DNA from 3 places in the Magnetospirillum gryphiswaldense MSR-1 v2 genome. Region 2 is predicted to be linked to each of the others. Evidence: predicted binding sites of a transcription regulator. Region 2 holds the regulator's gene; each other region holds the start of a gene.
What was found. The regulator LexA, encoded in region 2, represses DNA repair genes until DNA is damaged. The targets are predictions, from matches to a motif close to ATGTTCTANTTTGGTTC.
Positions count from the first base shown of each region.

Region 1 (7,894 bases), 140 kb from region 2:
GCGGAAGCGCAGGAAGGCGGCGATGATCTCGCGCAGCGTCATCATCTGCGGCCGACCGCCGTTCAAGGCCAGCGAGTTGACGCCGAACGAGGTCTGCAAGGGCGTGAACTTGTAAAGCTGGGCCAGCACCACGTCGGCGATGGCGTCGCGCTTGATCTCGATGACGACGCGTACGCCGTCGCGGTCGGATTCGTCACGCAGGTCGGAGACGCCCTCGATCTTCTTGTCGCGCACCAGTTCGGCGATCTGCTCGAGCATGCGCGCCTTGTTGACCTGATAGGGCACCTCGGTGACGATGATCGCCTCGCGGTCCTTGCGCACTTCCTCCACGTGGCAGCGCCCGCGCATGACCACCGAGCCGCGCCCGGTCAGTTGGGCGGCGCGAATGCCGGAGCGGCCCAGAATGGTGCCGCCGGTGGGGAAGTCGGGACCGGGCACCAGTTCCATCACCTCTTCCGGGGTGATGTCGGGGTTATCGATCATGGCGCAGCAGGCGTCGATGACCTCGCCCAGATTGTGCGGCGGAATGTTGGTGGCCATGCCGACGGCGATACCGCCGGCGCCGTTGACCAAAAGATTGGGGTAACGTGCCGGCAGGACCAGCGGCTCCACCGACGAATCGTCGTAATTGGGACCGAAATCGACGGTGTCCTTGTCGATGTCCTCGATCAGGAAATGCGCCGACCGGGCCATGCGGGCCTCGGTGTAACGCATGGCCGCCGCCTTGTCGCCGTCCATGGAACCGAAATTGCCCTGGCCGTCGATCAGCGGCAGACGCATGGAAAAGCTTTGCGCCATGCGCACCATGGCATCGTAAATGGCCGAATCGCCATGGGGGTGATACTTACCCATGACGTCACCGACGATGCGGGCCGATTTGCGGAACGGCTTGTTGTAGTCGTAACCGCCTTCCTTCATGGCGAACAGGATGCGGCGGTGCACCGGCTTCAGGCCATCGCGCACATCGGGAAGCGCGCGCGACACGATCACGCTCATGGCGTAATCGAGATACGAGCGGCGCATCTCTTCCTCGATGGTGACCGGGGTAACGTCGAATTGGGACGGAGACGGAATGGCGGTCAAAGGAGATATCCCTAAAAAACCAGAACTTGGCGGCGGGCACTTGGCGGCCCGCGGTGGCGCACGCTACCAGATATCGTGCATTGCGACAACAGGGGGTCGGGTGTTGAACCCTTGACCGACAAGGGACTATTGTCCAGCCCCAAGTTTCAACAGGAGAGTCGGGGACATGGCTGGGTCCGTCAACAAAGTCATTCTGGTCGGCAATCTGGGACGCGACCCCGAGGTCCGCACCGCCCAGGATGGCTCGAAGATCGTCAATCTGAACATCGCCACCTCGGAATCCTGGAAGGACCGGTCCAGCGGCGAACGCCGGGAAAAGACCGAATGGCACCGCGTGGTGATCTTCAACCCCAATTTGGCCGACGTGGCCGAGCGCTTTTTGCGCAAGGGCTCCAGCGTCTATATCGAAGGGGCATTGCAGACCCGCAAGTGGACCGATCAGCAGGGCGTGGAAAAGTATTCCACCGAAGTGGTCATCGGTCGCTTCAAGGGTGAACTGACCTTGCTGGGCGGTCGCGGCGAAGGCGGCGGCGGCCAGGGCGGTGGCGGCGGCTATGATGATGGCGGCTATGGCGGCGGCTCGGGCTGGGAACCGCCGCCGGATCTGGACGACGACATTCCGTTCTGAGCTTTACCGCATTCGGTTTTGCAAAGCACCCCTGGGGCGTAAACCCCAGGGGTGCTTTCTTTTGCCCTAATCAACCCATTCATCGTTGATGACGATGGTCCGGCAATCGTCGGCGTGTTCCTCGCACGCGGCCAGCGCCGCCTTCTCGGCATCCGCCGCCGAAGACCGCCCGCTACGCCAACCGTAGGAGCCATCCGCCGCCGATGCCCAAGCCTTGTGGCCAGCGGCTTTCAGATACTTACCGAACGCCTCTTTGCCACTGGCGGACAAGCCGTCGGGATAAGTATTCGACGAGGCCCGAGCCGCGCTGTCCGGCTTGTCGCAGAACGCCGTGCACACCTGTTTGCTGGTCACCTTGCCGCCGCAAAGCTGCCAGCACCGATTGCTGGTTTGCACACATTCATTGCGGCAAGCCGAGGACGAGGTTGAACACTGATAGGTCTTGAGGAAGTGACTTTCGTCGTACTTGATCGGGGCGTTGTTGCGGCGCTGTTCGCGGACGTATTGATTATATTTCGCCCGCGCATCGTCGCGCGCGTCGTCTTCGCATTCCCGCTTCTTGAGCTGGGCGGAATAGTCGCAATTCTGGGTACAGGCGTTTCGTGTGTTTTCGCATTGCGAGGTACAGACCCGCCCTTCCGCCGTGACCGCCGGCGTATATGCATACTGGGTTTCGTAAATCGGGCCGCACCCGGCAAGCGCCAAGCCGAGTACACCCATCATCATCACAGCGATAATCCGCATCTCTCCCCCCTGAACTGACAACAGCCGCCTCCATCGCGACCGGAATCCATCTTCTCAGGGAAATTGCCTGGGCTCAAGCCCACCAGGATAGGGGAAAATCGCCAACACCTTGCCACTTTCCCGCTCGGCCAGCACTGCTTGCGGTCCACGCGGCAAGGCAGGGAAAGCCTGCGCCACCGCATCATTCCACGACACCACCAGCAGGTGACGGGCATTGCCCACCCTGGATAAATAGCGATCCGGAGTGAAATCGTCGAAGCCGGTGGTATAGACGCTCAGATCGGGGCTGCCATCCCATTCATAACTGGCCATCACGTGACTGAGCCCGCTGCCCCTGGCATCGATCAGGGCGATTTCATCGAGGTTCATGCCGTTAACCTGCTGCAAGGTGGCGCGCAGGAATACCTTGGCCGGCTCCAGGTCGAAGCGGATGTGGCGAATACCCACCAGCGGCGCCGCCACGATCAGCATTACCGCCAGGATGGTGGCGGGGCGGCCCAGGCGCGGCTGCGGCCAACGGCGCAGGGCCCAGACCGCAAAGACGGCGATCAGCAACGCCGTCAGCAGGCCGAGATGGGTGTTGTAGCGCCAATAGCTGGCCACCCGCTCGCCCTCACCTTTGATGAAGATGGCGATATAGGCCAACAACAGAAAGGCATTGTAGCCGACGAAAACCAGGGCCACGGCGCGAACCAGCCGCCCGCTCTCACCCAAGGGGCGAAACAGTCCGACCACAGCGACGGCGCAGGCCGCCAGCATGGCGCCGAAATAGCCGCCCTTGTTGCCGGCCACTTCGGCCATGCCCAGGGCGACCACTCCCAGGATGTCGAAATGCCATTGCGACAGCGGGCGCAGGGCCATTTCCTCGCCGGCCAGATTGCCGGCGACGAAATGACGCCACAACCACCACACCGCCATCCCCGGCAGCGCCGCCACCACCAGCTTCAGCAAAGTACCGGCGGGGGGAAAACGCCAAGCCCGGAACATCAGCACGAAGGTGCTGCCCAACAACAGCACCACCAGCACCAGATTGGACGGCTTTTGCGTCACCAAGGTGGCGCAGCACAGGCCCAGGGCCAAGGCCAGCCGCCAGCCCGGCTGCTCAGCCAGTCGCCAGCCCAGCCACAGCCCGGCCAGCACCATGGCCGAGGTCGGCACGTCGGCATAGGCGGTGAACACCAGCTTGGGCACGAAAGTGGTGCCCAAGGCGGTGACCAGCAGCGCCCCCCAGGCGTGATGGCCCCAGCCGGGCTTGTCCCCGGCGGCCAGGATGCGGGCCAGCAACTCGGCGCACAAGGCCAGTTGGAACAGATTGAGCAGGCCGGGCACCGCTTCGGAAAAACCGATCAGCCGTGACGACAGCCAACCCAACAGCGGCCAGCCATAGGGATAGGCGGCGCAGCACGATTCAATGGCCGGACGGCCCTTGCCCGGCAAGGTGGCGAAGGCATCGAGATAGCGGAAAGCATGCAGCCAATGGGAAAACTCGTCCCATTCCGAGGCGATGCGGCCCGAGATCAGCAAAGCCAGCGGCAGCACCAGGACCAGACTCATCCACCCCGTCGGCAGCCGACGGGCGCGGATCTCCAGCCCCAGCGCCAGTGCGGCCAAAGCCCAGATCAAGTAAGGCAGCAAAACCAGCGAGCCGTCGCCCATGGTCCCCAGCACGGTCATCGCCAGCACCGCCGCCCCCCAGCCGGCGCCGAAGGTGATCAGGTCGGGTAATTGCGCCCCCACCAGCAGGCGCCCGACCAGCCATAATTGGGCGATGGCGGCCAAGGCCCCGAGAACGGGCAACAAAGAAATCCCGGCAAACGCGCTTTGCAACAAGTCCAGCATGATACCGATCCGACGAAGTACGGCGGCAAGGTAACGGGCGGCTTGCCCCCTGCCTAGCCCCTTTCATCCCGCATCCGGGCCATGCCCAAAGCCCCACTTTACCCGGTCCTTGAATCTCTCTACACTCCGCCCGCCGGAATGAAAGAGGAACAAACCCCCATGAACAGCTTCATCCGTGTCCGGGGCGCGCGTGAGCACAACCTGAAAAACGTGGACGTGGATATCCCCCGCGATCAGCTGGTGGTGATCACCGGGCTGTCGGGTTCCGGCAAATCCTCCCTGGCCTTCGACACCATCTATGCCGAGGGCCAAAGGCGTTACGTGGAATCGCTGTCGGCCTATGCCCGGCAGTTCCTGGAGCTGATGCAAAAGCCCGATATCGACAGTATCGAGGGTCTGTCGCCGGCCATTTCCATCGAACAGAAGACCACCTCGAAGAACCCGCGTTCCACCGTCGGCACGGTGACCGAGATTTACGATTATATGCGTCTGCTGTGGGCGCGCGTCGGCGTGCCCCATTCACCCGCCACCGGCCTGCCCATCGAAAGCCAGACGGTCAGCCAGATGGTCGACCGCATCCTGGAAATGCCGGAAGGCACCCGCCTGTACCTGCTGGCGCCCTTCGTGCGCGGGCGTAAGGGCGAGTACAAAAAGGAAATGCTGGACCTGCAAAAGAAGGGGTTCCAGCGCGTCAAGGTCGACGGCACCATCCATGAAATCGATGCGGTGCCGGCGCTGGACAAAAAGAAGAAGCACGACATCGAGGTGGTGGTCGACCGTCTGGTGGTCAAGCCGGGCCTGGGCAACCGACTGGCCGATTCGGTGGAAACGGCGTTGTCCATGGCCGACGGTTTGTGCATCGCCGAAAATGCCGAAACGGGCGAGCGCACCACCTTTTCCGCCAAATTCGCCTGTCCGGTCTCGGGCTTCACCATCGAGGAGATCGAGCCCCGGCTGTTCTCCTTCAACAACCCCTTCGGCGCCTGTCCGGCTTGCGACGGCTTGGGGGTCAAGCTGTTCTTCGACCCCGCCCTGGTCATCCCCGACGAGGATTTGACCCTGCGCGAAGGCGCCATCGCCCCTTGGGCCAATTCAACCTCGCAATATTACCATCAGGCGTTGGAGGGGCTGGCCAAGCATTACGGCTTCGACCTGCACACGCCGTGGCGGCGCCTGCCCTTGGCCGCGCGCGAGGTCATCTTGTACGGCTCGGGCAAGGAGGTGGTGCCGATCCAGTTCGAGGACGGCTTCCGCGCCTATACCACCAACAAGGCCTTTGAAGGCGTCATCAGCAACATGGACCGGCGCTATCGCGAGACCGATTCGTCGTGGGTGCGCGAGGAATTGTCGCGCTTCCAGGCCACGTCGTGCTGCGAGGCCTGCCAGGGCGCACGCCTGAAGCCGGAAGCGCTGGCGGTGAAGATCAGGGGCCAGCACGTTTCCCAGGTGGCTGAATTGTCCATCGCCAAGGCCCATCACTGGTACGGCGAGTTGGAACAGCACCTGAAGCCCAAGGACCGCGAGATCGCCCGGCGTATCTTGCGCGAGATCAACGACCGCCTGGGCTTTTTGATGGATGTGGGGCTGGATTACCTGACGCTGGCGCGTGGCTCGGGCAGCCTGTCGGGCGGCGAATCCCAGCGTATCCGTCTGGCCAGCCAGATCGGTTCCGGCTTGACCGGCGTGTTGTACGTGCTCGATGAACCCAGCATCGGCCTGCACCAGCGCGACAACGACCGCCTGTTGGGCACGCTGAAGCGCCTGCGCGACATCGGCAACACGGTGATCGTGGTCGAACACGACGAAGACGCCATCCGTACCGCCGATTACCTGATCGACATGGGACCGGGGGCCGGCATCCACGGCGGCGAGATCGTGGCGCAAGGCAGCCCGGACGAGGTGATGGCCAACCCGGCCAGCCAGACCGGCCTGTACCTGACCGGCCAGCGCAGCATCCCCATCCCGGCGGAACGCCGCCCCGGCAGCGGCAACATGCTGCGGGTGATCGGCGCCAGCGGCAACAACCTGAAGAACGTCGATGTGGACATCCCGCTGGGCACCTTCACCTGCGTCACCGGCGTCTCGGGCGGCGGCAAGTCGACCCTGGTGATCGAGACCCTGTACAAGGCCCTGGCCCGGCGGCTGATGAACGCCAAGGAACAGGCCTCGCCTTTCGACCGCATCGACGGCATCGAGCACCTGGACAAGATCATCGACATCGACCAGTCGCCCATCGGGCGCACGCCCCGGTCCAATCCGGCCACCTATACCGGCGCCTTCACCCCCATCCGCGACTGGTTCTGCGAATTGCCCGAAGCCAAGGCGCGCGGCTACAAGCCGGGCCGCTTCAGCTTCAACGTCAAGGGCGGACGTTGCGAGGCCTGCCAGGGCGATGGCGTCATCAAGATCGAGATGCACTTCCTGCCCGACGTCTATGTCCAATGCGACGTGTGCAAGGGCAAGCGCTATAACCGCGAAACCCTGGAAATCACCTTCAAGGGCAAAAGCATCGCCGACGTCCTCGACATGACCATCGAAGAGGCCGCCGATTTCTTCAAGGCGGTGCCGTCCATACGCGACAAGATGATCACCCTGCAACGGGTGGGGCTGGATTACATCCATCTGGGCCAGCAGGCGACGACGCTGTCGGGCGGCGAGGCCCAGCGCGTCAAACTGGCCAAGGAACTGTCGCGCCGGGCGACGGGCCGCACGCTCTATATCCTGGACGAACCGACCACCGGCCTGCATTTCGAGGATGTGCGCAAGCTTTTGGAAGTGCTGCACACCCTGGTCGAGGGTGGCAACACCGTGTTGGTGATCGAGCACAATCTGGAGGTCATCAAGACCGCCGACTGGATCATCGACATGGGGCCGGAAGGCGGCGACGGCGGCGGCAAGGTGGTGGTGGCCGGCACGCCCGAGGATGTGGTGGCCTGCAAGACCAGCCATACCGGCCATTATCTCAAGCCATACCTGGACAGAAGATAGGCCGACACCACCAACGGCGGCGATACTGCAACATCAACACCAACCATAGGTATTTTGACGCTCATCCCCCAGGCCCATGCGATGCTTTTTTATCGTTTGATGACATCACAAAACTGAAAAATTGTTGCATCGCCAGAGGCGCACAGGTACAAAGTTTCAATCGGACGCCACCGAATGGAAATATAATTACTTGCCTTCTCATGTTCTCTGGGGTTGAAAGGGGTTATCATGTTGGGACCGGCGGAACTGCGTGAAATCGACGAGGCCTTGTCGGAAGAACGGGCCGAGGGCATCCGCGCCGAAAAGTCAAATCCCTATCTGACCCCGCATTTCGCCATGGGCATGGCGGTGACCCGCGCCGCCGCCAATTCGGCGACCAAGCTGCATCTGTCGGCTTTCGGCTTCAAACGCTGATCTGAAAATCTCCAGGGCATAGCCTTGCTTGCGGATAAAACCGGCCGCAACACGGATGGACGCGGATGTTTTTTCATCCGCGTTTATCCGTTCCTATCCGCGTTGCGGCCGGTTGCTGGCCTTCTGGAAAGGCTTATCCGCCATCATCAAGGCGCCCCCAATCCGCCGCCAAGGCATCCAGGAACAACCGCACGGCGG
Region 1 covers NC_023065.1:1,040,592-1,048,485, reverse strand. Annotated here, with positions in the region: gene gyrA (DNA gyrase subunit A) at 1-1,083, opposite strand, end outside; gene ssb (single-stranded DNA-binding protein) at 1,250-1,711, shown strand; gene MGMSRV2_RS04930 (hypothetical protein) at 1,778-2,455, opposite strand; gene MGMSRV2_RS04925 (hypothetical protein) at 2,510-4,294, opposite strand; gene uvrA (excinuclease ABC subunit UvrA) at 4,454-7,282, shown strand; gene MGMSRV2_RS04915 (hypothetical protein) at 7,511-7,696, shown strand; gene MGMSRV2_RS04910 (LysR substrate-binding domain-containing protein) at 7,830-7,894, opposite strand, start outside.
Region 1: the regulator LexA is predicted to act here: its motif matches at 4,431-4,447, upstream of uvrA (excinuclease ABC subunit UvrA).

Region 2 (7,894 bases):
GCGGCGCGGCCTGTCCAAGATCGCCCTGTTGTCGGAAAATGTCGGCTTCGGCAAATCGGGCCGCACCCAGTGCCTGGAATTGGCGGCCAGCCATGGCATGGAAATCGTCGCCGACGAAACCTATGGCCCGCGCGATCCCGACGTCACCGTGCAACTGACCCGTATCCGCGCCACCCCCGGTGTGCAGGCGTTGTTCGTGTTCGGCACCGGGCAGGGACCGGCGGTGGTCACCCGCAACATCCGCCAGCTTGATTTGCAGATGCCGGTCTATCAATCGCACGGCGTGGCGTCGAAGGACTTCCTGCGGCTGGTGGGCAAGGCCGCCGACGGCATGCGGCTGCCGTCCTCGCCCCTTGCCATCGTCGACGTGCTGCCCGACAGTGACCGGCAAAAGCCGGTGCTGGCCGCCTTCAAACGCGATTTCGAGACCAGGACCGGCGATGAGGTCAGCATGATGGCCGGCCATTCCTGGGATGCGCTGTATCTGTATGTGGATGCGGTCAAGCGCGCCAATACCACCGACAAGGCCCGCGTGCGTGATGAAATCGAACGCACCCGGGGCTTTGTCGGCCAGGGCGGCATCTTCACCCTGTCGCCCAGCGATCACATGGGGCTGACCCTGGATTCCTTGCACATGGTGGAAATCCAGGGCGGCGACTGGAAGCTGGTGGAATGATTAGACTTGTTTCAGCTAAAGCAGAAACAAGTCTAAACCTTATAAATGGCCCGTGACGGGCCGCTCAGGCGCCGCTGTGTGCGAAGCACACGTCTGTGACTCCCGGCTTATCGCATGTCCACGCTTCGCGTGAAAATGCTCTAATAAGCGCGGTCGATGCAGAAGTCGATGACGTCGATCATCGCCTGTTTGACCGGGCTGTCGGGGAACAGGGCCAGGGCGTCGCGGGCGACTTCGCCGTAATGGCGGGCGCGGGCGATGGTGTCGGCCAGGGCGCCGTGCTTTTCCATCAAGGCGATGGCCTGTTCCAGGTCGCCGTCTTGCTGTTCCAGCCGCTCCACCGTGCGGCGCCAGAATTCGCGCTGCTCGTCGTTGCCGCGACGGAAGGCCAGGATGATCGGCAAAGTGATCTTGCCTTCGCGGAAATCGTCGCCCACGGTCTTGCCCAGGACCGCCTGCTTGGCCGAATAATCGAGCACGTCGTCGATCAGCTGGAAGGCGATACCCAAATTCAGGCCATAGCTGTCGAGAGCGTCTTCCTCGGCCTTGGGGCGGTCGGCGACGATGGCACCGATGCGGCAGGCGGCGGCGAACAGGGCGGCGGTCTTCGAACGGATGACTTCCAGATAGGAATCTTCACTGGTGTCGGTGTCGTTGGCGGTGATCAGCTGCAACACCTCGCCCTCGGCGATGACCGAGGAAGCGCGCGACAAAATGGCCAGCACCGGCAGCGAGCCGTCTTCCACCATCAGTTCGAACGAGCGGGAAAACAGGAAATCGCCGACCAGCACGCTGGGCTTGTTGCCGAACAGGGCATTGGCCGAGGCCTGACCGCGGCGCAATTCCGATTCGTCGACCACGTCGTCGTGCAAAAGCGTGGCGGTATGGATGAATTCGACGCAGGCCGCCAGCTTGACGTGACGCTCGCCGCTATGGCCGGCCAGCTTGGCCGAGGCCAGGGTCAGCACCGGGCGCAAGCGCTTGCCGCCGGCGGCGATGATGTGCCCGGCCAGTTGCGGGATCAGTTCAACCGGGCTGTGCATACGGTCGATAATGGTGCGGTTGACCTTTTCCAGGTCGTCTTTGACCAGGGACACCAAGGTGTCAAAGCTCTTGGCCTTCTTCGCCCGTTCTTCTTCCAAGCTCACCACGACTGCCACTCGACCCACTCCTGAAATCATCTGTGTCCCTGCCGCAGCGAGAACATAGGCTTGCGGCGGAAAGTCGGTCAAGCTTACAAGCACGAGTCACTCATGCAAAAGGATGCCTTTGATGCTGTCCCCGCCGCATATCCCCACCACGACCGACCAATTCCTGGGCGGCAGGCTGGTCTTGCGCCAGCCCATGGATGGCTATCGTGCCGGCTCGGACCCCGTGTTTTTAGCCGCCGCCGTCGATGCCCGGGCCGGTGAAAGGATCCTTGATCTGGGCTCGGGTGTGGGCACCGCCGGGCTGTGCCTGCTGGCCCGTGTCGACGGTATCCATGTCACCGGGCTGGAATTACAGTCGCAACTGGCGGATTTGGCTCAAGCCAACGCGGTGGAAAATGGCTTGGATGGGCGCTACACCGTGGTCCAGGGCTGTCTGACCAGCCGTCCAGCGACATTGCGTGGGGTCACCTTCGACCACGTCATCACCAATCCGCCCTGGTACGAGCCCGGCACCATCCGGGCGCCGCGCGCCGATTCCAAGGCTATCGGTCACCTGGAAGGCGAGGCCGATCTGGCCCAATGGCTGCGGGCGGCGGTCAAATATGTCAAGCCCAAGGGGCGTTTGTGGCTGATCCACCGGGCCGACCATCTGGGTCGCATCCTGTCGGGGTTGGAAGGGTTGAAAGTGGGAGAAATCCGCGTCGTTCCCATCTGGTCCAAACAGGGACGCGCCGCCACTCGGGTTGTGGTGACGGCGCGCAAGGATTCCAAGGCCCCGATGGAGCTGTTGCCCGGCCTGCTGGCGCACGGGGATGATGGGTCTTATACCCCCCAGGCCGAGGCCATCTTGCGGGATGGCCAGCCCTGGTGAGATGTCGCCGTCGTCGCTAACGTACCACCACCTGATTGCTGGACCAGCGGCGGGCCAGCGGGCTGGGCTGGTTCAGCCATTCCTCGAAGCGGCGGCGCGCATCGGCCTCGGCCAGTTTGCGGTTGATGCGTCCCACATAGGTGACGTTCATGTCGGCGGGGCCGTCGACGGTGCGGCCATCCAGGGTGAAGGCGAAGCGGTGAGTGGATGACATGGCCATGGCGGGGGCTCCCTGCCTTTGTCAGTAGCTACGCAGCAGGCCGACCAAGCGGCCCTGCACCTTGACCCGGTCGGGCGGGAAGATGCGGGTTTCATAGGCTTTGTTGGCCGGTTCCAGGGCAATGGAGGCCCCCTTGCGGCGCAGTCGCTTCAGCGTCGCCTCCTGGTCGTCGACCAAGGCGACGACGATGGTGCCGGCCTCGGCGGTATCGCAAGAGCGGATGATGACGGTGTCACCATCCAAGATGCCGGCCTCGATCATGGAATCACCCTCGACCGTCAGCGCGTAATGGTCGCCGCCGGTCAGCAGGGCGGCGGGAACCTCGACGCTGTTGCTGTGGTCGCGCAGGGCTTCAATGGGCGTGCCGGCGGCGATCTTGCCGTAAAGCGGCAGCGACACCGCATCGGCCACGCCGGCAACCGGGGCGGCGCCGGCAAAGACGGTCTGGGTGAAATTGCCCTGGATCACCGTGGGCGAGAACTTGGCCGACGGTGCCGGCAACGGCTGGTCACCCAGGTTGTCCGGCAGCTTGACCACTTCCAGGGCGCGGGCGCGATGGGCGAGGCGACGGATGAAGCCGCGTTCCTCCAGCCCGGTGATCAGGCGGTGAATACCCGATTTCGACTTCAGGTCGAGGGCGTCCTTCATTTCATCGAAGGACGGCGAAATGCCGGTGGCGCGCAGGCGCTCGTCGATGAACATCAGCAATTCGTATTGCTTACGCGTCAGCATGGATGCATCCCCCCATCCGCCCGGATGAAACGGCGGCAAAATGGAACAAAGCCTAAACTTCGGCTTTTGTTCTATGCCTGTTCCGTTTTGTCGTCAAGGGCTTTGATGGGGGAATCACACCGCCTGATAGGTGCCCGATTTGCCGCCGGATTTGTGGAGCAGGCGGATATCGGTGATGCGCATGGACTTGTCCACCGCCTTGACCATGTCATAGACGGTCAAGGCCGCCACCGAGACGGCGGTCAGCGCTTCCATCTCGACGCCGGTCTGGCCGGTCAGCTTGCAGGTGGCCTGGATGTCCACGGCGTTGCGGGCGGGGTCGAGCTGCAATTCCACCTTGACCGAGGACAGGGCCAACGGATGGCACAGTGGGATCAGATCGGGGGTGCGCTTGGCCCCCATGATGCCGGCCAGTTGCGCCACCGCCAGTACATCACCCTTCTTCACCCCACGCGCCTGGATCAGCGCCATGGTGTCCGCCGCCATCAGCACGCTGCCGGCGGCCACCGCCACCCGCTCGGTCGGCGCCTTGGCCGAGACATCGACCATGACGGCGTTGCCCAAGGGGTCAAAATGGGTGAGATCGGTCATGGTCAGACCTTGGCCCCGGCCAGCAGGATCTTGGTGGCCATTTCCACATCGGGGCGTTTCATCAGTGATTCACCGATCAGGAAACGCTTGGCCCCGGCATTGATCATGCGTTTGATGTCGGCGGGGCTGTCGATGCCGCTTTCGCACACCAGCTGGCGGTCGGCGGGGATCAGGGGGGCCAGCCGTTCGGTGGTGCCCAGATCGGTCTTCATGATCTTGAGATCGCGGTTGTTGACGCCGATCAGCTTCGATTTCAGCTTCAACGCCCGTTCCAACTCGGCCTCGTCGTGCACTTCGATCAGCACGTCCATGCCGTAACCAAGCGCGATATCTTCCATGTTCGACAATTCGGCATCGGTCAGGGCCGAGACGATCAGCAAGATGCAATCGGCGCCGAGCGCGCGGGATTCGACGATCTGATAGGGGTCGACGACGAAATCCTTGCGGATCACCGGCAAATCGACGGCGGAGCGGGCTTCGCCCAGATGGGCGTCGGTGCCCTGGAAGAACTTGTTGGTCAGCACCGACAGGCAGGCGGCGCCGGCGCGGGCATAGGCGCGGGCCAGTTGCGCCGGCTCGAAAGTGCTGCGGATCAGTCCGGCCGAGGGCGAGGCCTTCTTGATTTCGGCGATCAGGCCGATACCGATTTCCTCCACCTTCTTGTCCAGCGCGGCGGCGAAGCCGCGCGGCGGCGCTTGGTCCTGGGCCCGGCGCAGCAATTCCTGGATCGGGCGCTGGCTTTTGTGCAGGGCCACTTCCTTGCGCTTGTCGTCGCAGATGCGGTCGAGGATGGTACCGGTGCTCATGTCAAATCTCGCGGTTGGTGATGGCGACCATGCGGTCGAGGGCAGCCTTGGCCGCGCCGTCATCGATGGATTTGGCCGCCAGGGTCACGCCGTCCTTGAGGTCGGCGGCCTTGCCGGCGACCACCAGGGCAGCGCCGGCATTGAACAAGACGATGTCGCGATAGGCGCCGGGCGCGCCCTCCAGCAACGCACGCAGGGCGGCGGCGTTGAAGGCGGCGTCGCCGCCTTTCAGTTCGGACGCATGGGCCATGCGCAGACCGGCATCGCTGGGGCGGATCTCGAAGCTGTGGACCTTGCCGTTCTTCCATTCCGACACCAAGGACGGCGCGGTGATGGTCAGCTCATCCAGCCCGTCCAGGCCGTGCACGGTCCAGGCGCGCTCCACCCCCAGGCGACCCAGAACCTCGGCCATGGGCTCGACCCATTGGCTGGCGAACACGCCCAGAATCTGGAATTTGGCCTTGGCCGGATTGGCCAGCGGCCCCAGCAGGTTGAAGATGGTCCGGGTGCCCAGCTCGACCCGCGGCCCGGCCACATGGCGCATGGCGTTGTGGTGGCGGGGCGCCATCAGGAAGCCGATATTGTTCTGCCACAGGCTTTCCGTCACCAGGGTCATGTCGGCATCGACCTTGATGCCCAAGGCGGCCAGCACGTCGGCGGAGCCCGATTTGGACGACAGCGCCCGGTTGCCGTGCTTGGCTACCGGCACACCGGCACCGGCGACGACGAAGGCGGCGGCGGTGGAAATGTTGTAGGTGCCCGATCCGTCACCGCCGGTGCCGCAGGTGTCGATGGCGCCCTCGGGGGCAGCGACGGCCAAGGCCTTGGCCCGCATGATGCGGGCGGCGCCGGTGATTTCCTCGACGGTTTCGCCGCGCACCCGCAGCGCCATCAGCAAGCCGCCGATCTGCGCCGGGGTGGCGTCGCCGGACATGATGACCTCGAACACTTCCTCGGCCTGATCCTCGGACATGGTGTGACCGGCGGCGACGCGGCCGATCACTTCCTTCATCAACGACAGGCTGGCGGGGGCGGGGCTGTTCATCAGGCGGCGTTCCCTTTGGTGCGGCGGCACAGATCGACGAAATTTTGCAGCATGGCGTGACCATGCTCGGTCTCGATGCTTTCCGGGTGGAATTGCACGCCCCACACCGGCAGATCGTTGTGGGTCAGGCCCATGATCAGCCCGTCCTCGGTCCAGGCGGAGACGTGCAAGGTGGTGGGCAGGCTGGCGCGGTCGACCACCAGAGAATGATAGCGGGTGGCCCGAAACGGCGAGGGCAGACCAGCGAAGCAGCCGGTACCGTCGTGGTGGATGGTGTCCACCTTGCCGTGCATGGGCTGCGGCGCGCGCACCACGTTGCCGCCGAAGGCCTGGCCCATGGCCTGCTCGCCCAGGCAGACGCCGAACAGCGGCACCTTGCCGGCGGCGGTGCGGATCAGGTCCAGGCAGATGCCGGCGCGGTCGGGGTCGCAGGGGCCGGGGGAAATGACGATGCCCTCGGGGTTCAGGGCCAGGGCCTCGGCGACGGAAAGCGCGTCGTTGCGCCGCACCTCGACCTGGGCGCCCAATTCGCCCAGATAATGCCAAAGGTTGTAGGTGAAGCTGTCGTAATTGTCGATCAGCAGGAACATGGCAGCAAATCGCCCCGGATGATGGATCAGGGGCGAAGAATGCAGGGGCGGCGCGCTCAGGTCAAGGATTGCCCTGGGATTACCCCGCCTCGACCTTGAAGGCGACGCGGAAGCCGCCCCAGTGCCGTCCCTTGACCCAGATGGGGGCCGAGGCTTCCTTCAGCAGCATGAATTTGCCGCCGCCCATGTCGCGGCGATAGGTCTGCAACAGGAACGGAAGCTGGTTGCGGGCGGACCGCAAGCCGGCACGGTCGGCGAAGAAACGGCGGTTGCGGCAATTGGCGTTGTTCCACACCGGGTCGGCGCCTTGCGGTTTGGAATATTGTTCCTGGTGGGTGGGCAGATAGCCGTTGCGGTCGACGGCGGCACAGATCAGCAAAAGCGGCGACAGCGCCAGTTGGGCATCCTGGATCGGGCGCAAGGTGCGATCGGCGAAATCGTTGAAGCGGGTCAGGAACTGTTCCGGGTTGCTGCCGCTCACCTTGCGGTAATTTTCGTCGAACAGATCGGTGATGGCGATCTTGCCTTGATCCACCGCCTGTTCGAACAGGGCGGACAGGGCGGCGGCGGTGTTGCGCGCCGATTCGATGAAGACGCGGTTGGGGGTGTCATAGCCCTGGTCGCTGATGAAACCCATCAACTCTTCCGAGCGTTGTAGCAAGGTGTTGATGCGCTCGTCCGCCGCCTTCAGATCGTTGCCGGTGGTTTCCAGGCTGACATTGAAGGTATCGACGTAATCCAGCACCTCTTCACATTGTTCATGGCTGTCGGCGCTGGCCGCCGAGATGTCGGCCACCTTGGCCGCCACCGTGGTCAGGGCGTTGTCGAAACCCTCGACCGCGGTATTGATGACGCTGACACCTTGGTTGACGTCGCCAGCGGTTTCCACCGTCGCGGCGCTGGCGCGGACCAGTTCGCCGATGCTTTCCGACAACGAGGCGACGGCGCCGTCGATGCCATTGGTCACGTCCGAGGTGCGCCGCGACAGGGTTTTCACCGCCGAGGCGACGACGGCGAAACCGCGCCCGGCTTCGCCGGCGCGTTCGGCTTCGATGGTGGCGTTAAGCGCCAACAGGTTGGTCTTGCCGGCGATCACCTGAATGGATTGCGCCCGGTTGCCCACTTCCAGCAGCATGGCATCCAGTTGCGACAACTGGCCTTGAATGGCGCGCACAGATTCGGCCAGGGCGGCGATGTCGCCCAGGGCGGCGC
Region 2 covers NC_023065.1:903,814-911,707, forward strand. Annotated here, with positions in the region: gene MGMSRV2_RS04275 (ABC transporter substrate-binding protein) at 1-676, shown strand, start outside; gene MGMSRV2_RS04280 (polyprenyl synthetase family protein) at 817-1,836, opposite strand; gene MGMSRV2_RS04285 (tRNA1(Val) (adenine(37)-N6)-methyltransferase) at 1,949-2,698, shown strand; gene MGMSRV2_RS04290 (hypothetical protein) at 2,715-2,918, opposite strand; gene lexA (transcriptional repressor LexA) at 2,940-3,650, opposite strand; gene moaC (cyclic pyranopterin monophosphate synthase MoaC) at 3,765-4,241, opposite strand; gene trpC (indole-3-glycerol phosphate synthase TrpC) at 4,244-5,047, opposite strand; gene trpD (anthranilate phosphoribosyltransferase) at 5,049-6,092, opposite strand; gene MGMSRV2_RS04315 (anthranilate synthase component II) at 6,092-6,682, opposite strand; gene MGMSRV2_RS04320 (methyl-accepting chemotaxis protein) at 6,762-7,894, opposite strand, start outside.

Region 3 (7,894 bases), 1.1 Mb from region 2:
TTTCGGTTGTGCATTACCGCTACACGTGGCTTGCCCTAGACGATATGATGCATTTATTAAGCAGGTTGTCGTCGGTCTGCCCGTCCAAGGGGGTGTGCACAGGCCGGGGGCGGGACGATCATCGGGGAAGGGATTGGGGACGGTTCTTTCCGCCATGTTTGGGGACCACACTATGGTTGAGTTAGTTCGTAAGCGAGCCGGAGTATCGCGCCGCGCCAGTCGCGGGCGTACGCCGTCGGGAAAGCCAAATCCCATCGACGTGCATGTGGGCAACCGGGTTCGGTTGCGCCGCACGCTGTTGGGGATGAGCCAGGAAAAACTGGGGGAGGCCTTGGGCCTGACCTTCCAGCAGGTGCAGAAATACGAACGCGGCGCCAATCGTGTCGGCGCATCGCGGCTTTATGACCTGTCGCGGGTGCTGGACGTGCCGGTCAGTTATTTTTTCGACGACATGAACGACGAAACCATGGCGGCCAGCCCCCGCCATATGGTGCGTGCCACCGAGGATCCGCCGGAATCGGAAGAAGCGATCCTGGCCCAGCGGGAAACCCTGGAACTGGTCCGCGCCTATACCCGCATCAAGGATCCCAATGTCCGGCGGCAGGTGCAGGAACTGGCCCATACCCTGGCCGCGCCCGAGGATAGCGAAGGCTGAAGGCCGTGTCCCGCCGGCTGGGGTCGGCGGTCTTCAGACCCGATCGTCGGCGCCGGGATGGCTTTCCCGGATGCCGGCGGGGTCTTGATGGATGATCACCTCGAAATTGGGAAAGGCCGCCTCGATGGCCTTTTCCACCCCATCGGCGATGGCGTGGGCGCGGACCAGCGGCAATTGCGGGTCCAGTTCCAAATGCATCTGGATGAAGCCGATCTGTCCCGACAGCCGGGTGCGCAGATCGTGCAGGCCCAACACCTCGTCGTGGGATTTGGCGATGTCGATGATGCGGGCGCGTTCGTCCTCGGACAATTCGCGGTCCATCAGCATGTCCATGGAACCGATGGCGATGCTCCAGGCGTTCCACAGCAAAAACAGCGCGATGGCGATGGCGAACAGTGGATCGAGGAAGGTCCAGCCCAATACCATGCCCGATCCCAGCGAAATGATGACGCTGCCGTTGATCAGCACGTCGCCGCTGTAATGCAGCGAATCGGCGGCGATGGCCACCGAGCGGGCGCGGGTCAGGACGAATTTCTGGAACATCACCAACCCAAGGGTCATGACGATGGAAAACACCATGACGCCGATGCCGATGAAACCCTGGGTGACTTCCTCGGGCTGAAAGAAGCGTTTGACCGCCTCCACCAGCAGCAAAGCGCCCGAGCCCAGGATGAAGGCGGCCTGCCCCAGTCCGGCCAGGGGCTCGGCCTTGCCGTGGCCGAAACGGTGGTCGTGGTCGGCGGGGGTCAGGGCATGACGGACCGCCCACAGATTGACCAGGGACGCGGCGGCATCGAGCGCCGAATCGATCAAGGTGGACAGGATGGCCACCGACCCGGTCATGGCCCAGGCGGCCAGCTTGGCGATGATCAGGATGGTTGCGGTAGCCACCGACGCATAGGTGGCCAGCCGCATCAGCCGCTCGTTGTCGGCGCGGGGGGCGGGGGCCGTGTTCATGGGAACAGGTGCCGGGCGGACCAGCCATCGCCGTCGCGGCCATAGGAAAAGCGGTCATGCAGGCGGAAGGGGCGGTCATGCCAGAATTCCATGGCGCGGGGCACCACGCGGAAGCCGGACCAATGGGGCGGACGGGTGATTTCGCCCAGGCCGAATTTGGCGGTGAACTCGGCGACGCGCCGTTCCAACTCGAAGCGGCCTTCCAGCGGGCGCGATTGCAGTGACGCCCAGGCGCCGATCTGGCTGATGCGCGGGCGGCTGGCGAAATAGGCATCGGCCTCTTCCGTCGTCACCGGCTGGGCTGCGCCTTCGATGCGGATCTGGCGCTTCAGGCTTTTCCAGTGAAACAGCAGAGCGACATTGGGATTGGCCCGGATTTCGCAGCCTTTGCGGCTTTCCAGATTGGTGTAGAAGACGAAGCCATCGGCATCCCAGCCCTTCAGCAGCACCATACGGCTGCTGGGGCGGCCTTCGCCGTCAACGGAGGTCAACGCCATAGCGTTGGGGTCGTTGGGCTCGTTTTTCTCGGCCTCTTTCATCCATTTGCCGAACAACGAGAACGGATCGTTTTCCATGGCGGACATGACGCTCCTGGGAGGAGGGAAGGCTGAAGCCGATGCCCTCCTTTTTAGCCCGCCCGTCCGCCCAAAAACAGCCCCAATTCCGTGTCAATTTGGTAATGCCCCGTTCTTGTAAGGCATGACAACCATGATCACCTTGTTGAAAAAGACCATTCCCGCCGCCGTCGTCGTCGTTCTGTTGGCGGCTTGCTCCAGCGATTACGGTCCCAAGCAGACCGGCGGTACCGTCCTGGGCGGTGTCGGCGGCGCCGTGGCCGGGGCGCAATTCGGCAAAGGAACCGGCAATCTGGCTATGACCGCCATCGGCACCTTGCTCGGCGCTTTCGTCGGTTCCGAGGTGGGCAAAAGCCTGGATCGCGCCGATCAGCAATACGCGGCGCAGGCGGAAACCCGCGCCCATGTGGCGCCGGTGGGGCAGACCATTACCTGGAACAATCCCGAGAGCGGCAATTCCGGCACGTATACGCCGACGCGCGACGGTCGTGACCAGTCGGGAAATTATTGCCGCGAGTACCAAAGCACGGTCAGCATCGGCGGTCAGAGCGAACAGGCCTATGGCACCGCCTGCCGCCAGCCTGATGGATCATGGAAGGTGGTGAAGTAATCTGCGTTTTCTGGCAGAACAGGGGGGCGGCATCTGCCGCCCTTTTGCATTGCCCAAGGATGATGCCGGTGAAGGACCCCTATCTGGTGTTGGGTGTGGCCAAGTCCGCGTCCGACGATGACATCAAAAAAGCCTATCGCAAGCTCGCGCGCGAGCTGCACCCCGACGTCAATCCCGGTGACGCCCGGGCCGAGGAACGCTTCAAGGATATCTCGGCGGCCTATGATTTTCTGTCGGACGCGGAAAAGCGCCGGCAATACGATAATGGCGAGATCGACGCCACGGGTGCGGCCAAGCGCCGCACCTGGAGATCAGCCGGTGCCGGGGCGGGGGCTGGTGCGGGTTTCCGCAATGCCCGCACCTCGTCCGGCTTTTCCTTTGGCGAGGATGTGGACGACATCCTGTCCGAGATGATGCGGCGCAAGGAAAAGGGACGTCAGCAATCGCACCGTTCCGGCGCCCAGGCCGGCCACGCCACCAAGGGCGAGGATGCCCACCACGCTCTGACCATCACTTTCATGGACGCCGCCTTGGGGGCGACCAAGCGGGTTACCCTGGTGTCGGGCAAGTCGCTGGACGTGAAGATCCCGGTGGGCGCCGTCGATGGCCAGTCGTTGCGTCTCAAGGGTCAGGGCTATCCCAGTTTCATGGGCGATGCCGACGGCGACGCCTTCATCGACCTGAAGGTGGAAAGCCACCCCTATTTCGTCCGTCGCGACAAGGATGTGCTGCTGGACCTGCCCATTTCGGTGCAGGAAGCGGTTTTGGGCGGCAAGGTGCCGGTGCCCACCGTGCACGGCAAGGTGATGCTGACCATCCCGGCCAATGCCAATACCGGTACGGTCATGCGTTTGAAGGGCAAAGGCATCGATGGCGGCGATCAGTTGGTGACGCTGAAGGTGGTGCTGCCGGAAAACGATGCCGAATTCGCCAAGCTGGTGGAGAAATGGGGGGCACGCAACGGCTATGACCCCCGTGCCAAGGCGGGGATGGTTTAGATTCCGTATCCCCCTAGCCGCTTTTGACGGTGCGGCAGAACTGGACGAAGCGCGGCGCCCACGGGCTGGCGCCGACGCTGCGCATATGGGCGTAATTGGCCAACACGTTGCCGATGACCAGTCCGTCGCGGTGTTGGCCGATACCGGCGCCGCGCACCACCTCGTAGGCGAAGCGCGGATCGCCCTCCAGATTCTCCAGGCGGGAATGGTGGAATTCGTGCGCGGGCGTGATGCCGGGGCCGGGTTCCAGCCGCGGCCAGGGGAAATGGGCGGTTTCGCGCAGGCGCACATAGCCGCGCCCCTGCGGTCGTGCATGCATCACCGCGTCGCCGGGGATGATGCCGACCATCTGCCGGCGTTCGCCGTTCCAGACGATGGCGCGCGACAGATACATCAGTCCGCCGCATTCGGCATAGACCGGCAGGCCGCCGCCGGCCTTGGCCGCCAGATCGGCACGCAAGCCCACATTGGCCTCAAGCGCCTGGGCCTGGGTTTCGGGAAAGCCGCCGCCGATGAACAAGCCGTCCAGGTTTTCCGGCAGCTTGGCATCCTTGAGCGCGTCGATGAACACCAGCCGCGCCCCGGCCCGTTGCAGGGCCAGCAGATCGTCGGCGTAGTAAAAACCGAAGGCGGCGTCGCGGACCACGCCGATGGTCACATCGGCGGTGGGCAGGGCAGGGGGGTGATGGGGCGAGGTTTCGATGGGGATGGTGTCGCGGGCCAGGGCGATGACCGCGTCCAGATCCACCTGATCGGCGACGCAATCGCGCAAGGCGGCGACGGCCTGGGCGGCCTGTTCCGCCTCGTTGGCGGGGACCAATCCCAGATGGCGTTCCATGATGCGCATGGCCCCGGATCGCTGCACCGCGCCCAACACCGGAATGCCGGTATAATGGGCGACCACCTCGCGCAGTTTCTTTTCGTGCCGAGGACCGCCGACCTTGTTGAGGATCACCCCGGCGATGCGCAAGCCAGTGTCGAAATTGCGATAGCCCAGCAGAAGCGGGGCGATGCCGCGGGTCATGCCCGAGGTATCGACCACCAGCACCACCGGCGCATCCAGCCAATGGGCCAGACTGGCGGTGGAATTGGCGCCCTCGAGGTCGACTCCGTCGAACAGGCCCTTGTTGCCCTCGATCAGGCTGAGATCGGCGTCCAGGCTGGCGCTGTCGAACAGGGCGCGGATTTCCTTGGGCGGCTGGGTGTGGAAATCCAGGTTGCGGCATTGCCGCCCGCTGGCGGCGCCCAGCCACAGCGGGTCGATATAATCGGGGCCCTTCTTGAACGGTTGCACCCGCAATCCCCGTGCCGTCAGGGCGGCGGTCAGGCCGACGCTCACCGTGGTCTTGCCCGACGATTTATGTGCCGCCGAGATCAGCAGCCGGGGGGCGGGGCGATAGCTCATGCCCGGCCCGGCAGCGCCGTCTTGATGCGGTCGCGCCACATCACCTGGGCGGCGCCCTCGGCCTCTGCCACCGATTGGGCTCGACCGGAATAACGCAGCACGATGGCCATGGTGCCGGCGATGGCGGCGGCGGCCATTTCATCGACCACTTCGCCGCTCCACAGCGCGGTCAGGCGGGCCAGATCCAGGCTTTCCTCTTTTTCCCGCACGCCCGAGACCAGGGCCGGCCAATCCTCGGCCCCGGCTTCGCCGTCTTGCAGGAACATCACCTCGCAGGGCTTTTCCGGGCGGCGCTCGACCTCGCCGCCATCGCCCTTGAACACCGCCATGGCCCGCTCGCCCATCAGGCGCGAGCCCTGCTGGTGCACCGGCATATAGGGCGGGTGGGTGACGCCGTTGATGGAGAAGGCGGCGTTCAGCGGATTGACCATGCGCGCCACCGTGTGGATGGGCGAACGCAGGCCCAGCAACTGGCGCAGGCCCATGACCTGATGCAAGGGCGGCGACAGATGCTCCAACGTCATATAGGCGAATTTATGCCGGTTCAGGTGCTCCGCCGCCTGGGCGAAACTTTCCGCCACCGGCACCCCCAGCGCCGCCAGCACTTCCGACGTATAGACCCGCCCGGCGGTATGGCCCTCGGCCCCGTGCATGAAGACGCTGATGCCGTGCTGGGCCAGACACAGCGCCGCCAGGATGTAATAGGGCAATTGCCGCGACTTGCCGGCATAGGACGCCCAATCGACGTCGATGGCGGGCAGGTTGGCCGGCAGGTTCAGGTGGTCCTTGATGCCCAGCGCCAGGCCGGCGGCCTCTTCCGGCAATTCGGTCTTGACCCTGAGCAGGCACAAAAACGCCCCCAATTGCGCCTGTTCCACCTGGCCTTGCATGATCATGCCCATGGCGGCGCGGGCCTCGTCCAAAGTCAGCGGTCGCGACAGGTTCGGCCCCTTGCCCAGGATGCGCACGTATTGGGCAAAGGGGTGTTCTTGCGGCGACGGGGCTGAATGGCTCACGGGACGGGCCTCCTGGCTGGAAATCTTATCAGCATGATACGCTAATATAGGAATGGGGAAACAGGTCGATTTTATCTAGAACAAAAGCAGAACAGTGACTATGCTGTGCCTATGTCGCACAGCATCCCCCATCGCGGCGTTTCGGGCAATCCCGATGGCCGCTTCGAAACCCATCGGCGTCAGGCCGAGGATGATGGCTGGGATCTGGCCGACGATCCGCTGCCGCCTTTGGCCACCACGGTGCAGGTGGATGCCAGCCGTTCCATCCTCACCCGCAACCAGTCGCCCGATATTCCCTTTGATCGTTCCATCAACCCCTATCGTGGGTGCGAGCATGGCTGCGTCTATTGTTTCGCCCGTCCAGGGCATTCCTATCTGGGCTTGTCGCCGGGGCTGGATTTCGAAACCCGGCTGTTCGCCAAGCCCGACGCCGCCAAGCTGCTGGAACGGGAATTGCGCAAGAAATCCTATGTGCCGGCGCCCATCGCCTTTGGCACCAACACCGATCCCTACCAGCCGATCGAGAACAAATGGCGGGTGATGCGGCAATGCCTGGAGGTGTTGCGCGATTTCAACCACCCGCTGACCATCGTCACCAAGGGTCATCTGATCGTGCGCGATCTCGACATCCTGGCCCCCATGGCGGCCAAGGGGTTGCTGCATGTGGGGGTGTCGCTGACCAGTTTGGACCGCGATCTGTGCCGGCTGCTGGAGCCGCGCGCGGCCGTTCCCGCCGCGCGGCTGGCGGCCATGCGCAAACTGACCAGGGCCGGGGTGCCGGTGACCGCCATGGTCGCCCCGGTGATCCCCGGCCTGAATGACCACGAGATCGAGGCCATCCTGACTGAGGCGACCAGGGCTGGGGCGGGGTCGGCCATCCATATCCTGCTGCGCCTGCCCTACGAGGTCGGCGACCTGTTCAGCCAATGGCTGAGCCAACATTACCCCGACCGCGCTGGCCATGTGCTGTCGCTGTTGCGGCAAAACCGCGATGGCCGGTTGAACGATGCCCGCTTCGGCAATCGCATGACCGCCAGTGGCCCCCATGGCGCCATGCTGTCACAGCGCTTCAACCTGGCCTGCCGCAAGCTGGGTTTGACGCATGAACGGGGGTGGCGGCTGGACTGCACGCAATTCCGCCCGCCGCCCAAGGCGGGCGACCAGTTGGCGCTGTTATGATCACGCGCAATGTGAGATAAGCGTTTTTATTACAAACCATTGCGAGTGTAATGTGATGTCGTTCAAATCCTTGTGCGTCGCTTTCGGCTTAACCCTGTCGTTGGCCGCCTGTGCCGTCGGCAATACGGTGGATTATCGCGACGTGGTGCCGCCCTTGGGGGTGTCGGGATCTAAGAGCGTGGCTGTCGAGGCGGTGGATCAGCGCCCCTACGTGCTGGCCGGCGACAATACCCCCCAATGGGTGGGGATGGTGCGTGGCGGCTTCGGTAATCCGTTCGGCGTGCATACGGTTTCCGGCGCACCGCTTTCCAGCGATTTGACCCAGTCCATCATCGACAGCCTGAAGCAGGGCGGCGTCAAGGCGGTGCCGGCGACCGCCCGCATGGCGACGGATCGGACCTTGCTGGTGACGATCAAGAATTGGAAAAGCGATTCCATGGTAACCACCTCGATCTATATCGATGCCGAGGCGGAAGTGCGCGATCAAGCGGGCACGGTT
Region 3 covers NC_023065.1:4,152,241-4,160,134, forward strand. Annotated here, with positions in the region: gene MGMSRV2_RS19880 (helix-turn-helix domain-containing protein) at 173-655, shown strand; gene MGMSRV2_RS19885 (cation diffusion facilitator family transporter) at 689-1,612, opposite strand; gene pdxH (pyridoxamine 5'-phosphate oxidase) at 1,609-2,196, opposite strand; gene MGMSRV2_RS19895 (RT0821/Lpp0805 family surface protein) at 2,321-2,797, shown strand; gene MGMSRV2_RS19900 (DnaJ C-terminal domain-containing protein) at 2,860-3,795, shown strand; gene MGMSRV2_RS19905 (cobyrinic acid a,c-diamide synthase CobB) at 3,809-5,200, opposite strand; gene MGMSRV2_RS19910 (glycosyl transferase family protein) at 5,197-6,216, opposite strand; gene MGMSRV2_RS19915 (PA0069 family radical SAM protein) at 6,328-7,395, shown strand; gene MGMSRV2_RS19920 (YajG family lipoprotein) at 7,451-7,894, shown strand, end outside.
Region 3: the regulator LexA is predicted to act here: its motif matches at 6,295-6,311, upstream of MGMSRV2_RS19915 (PA0069 family radical SAM protein).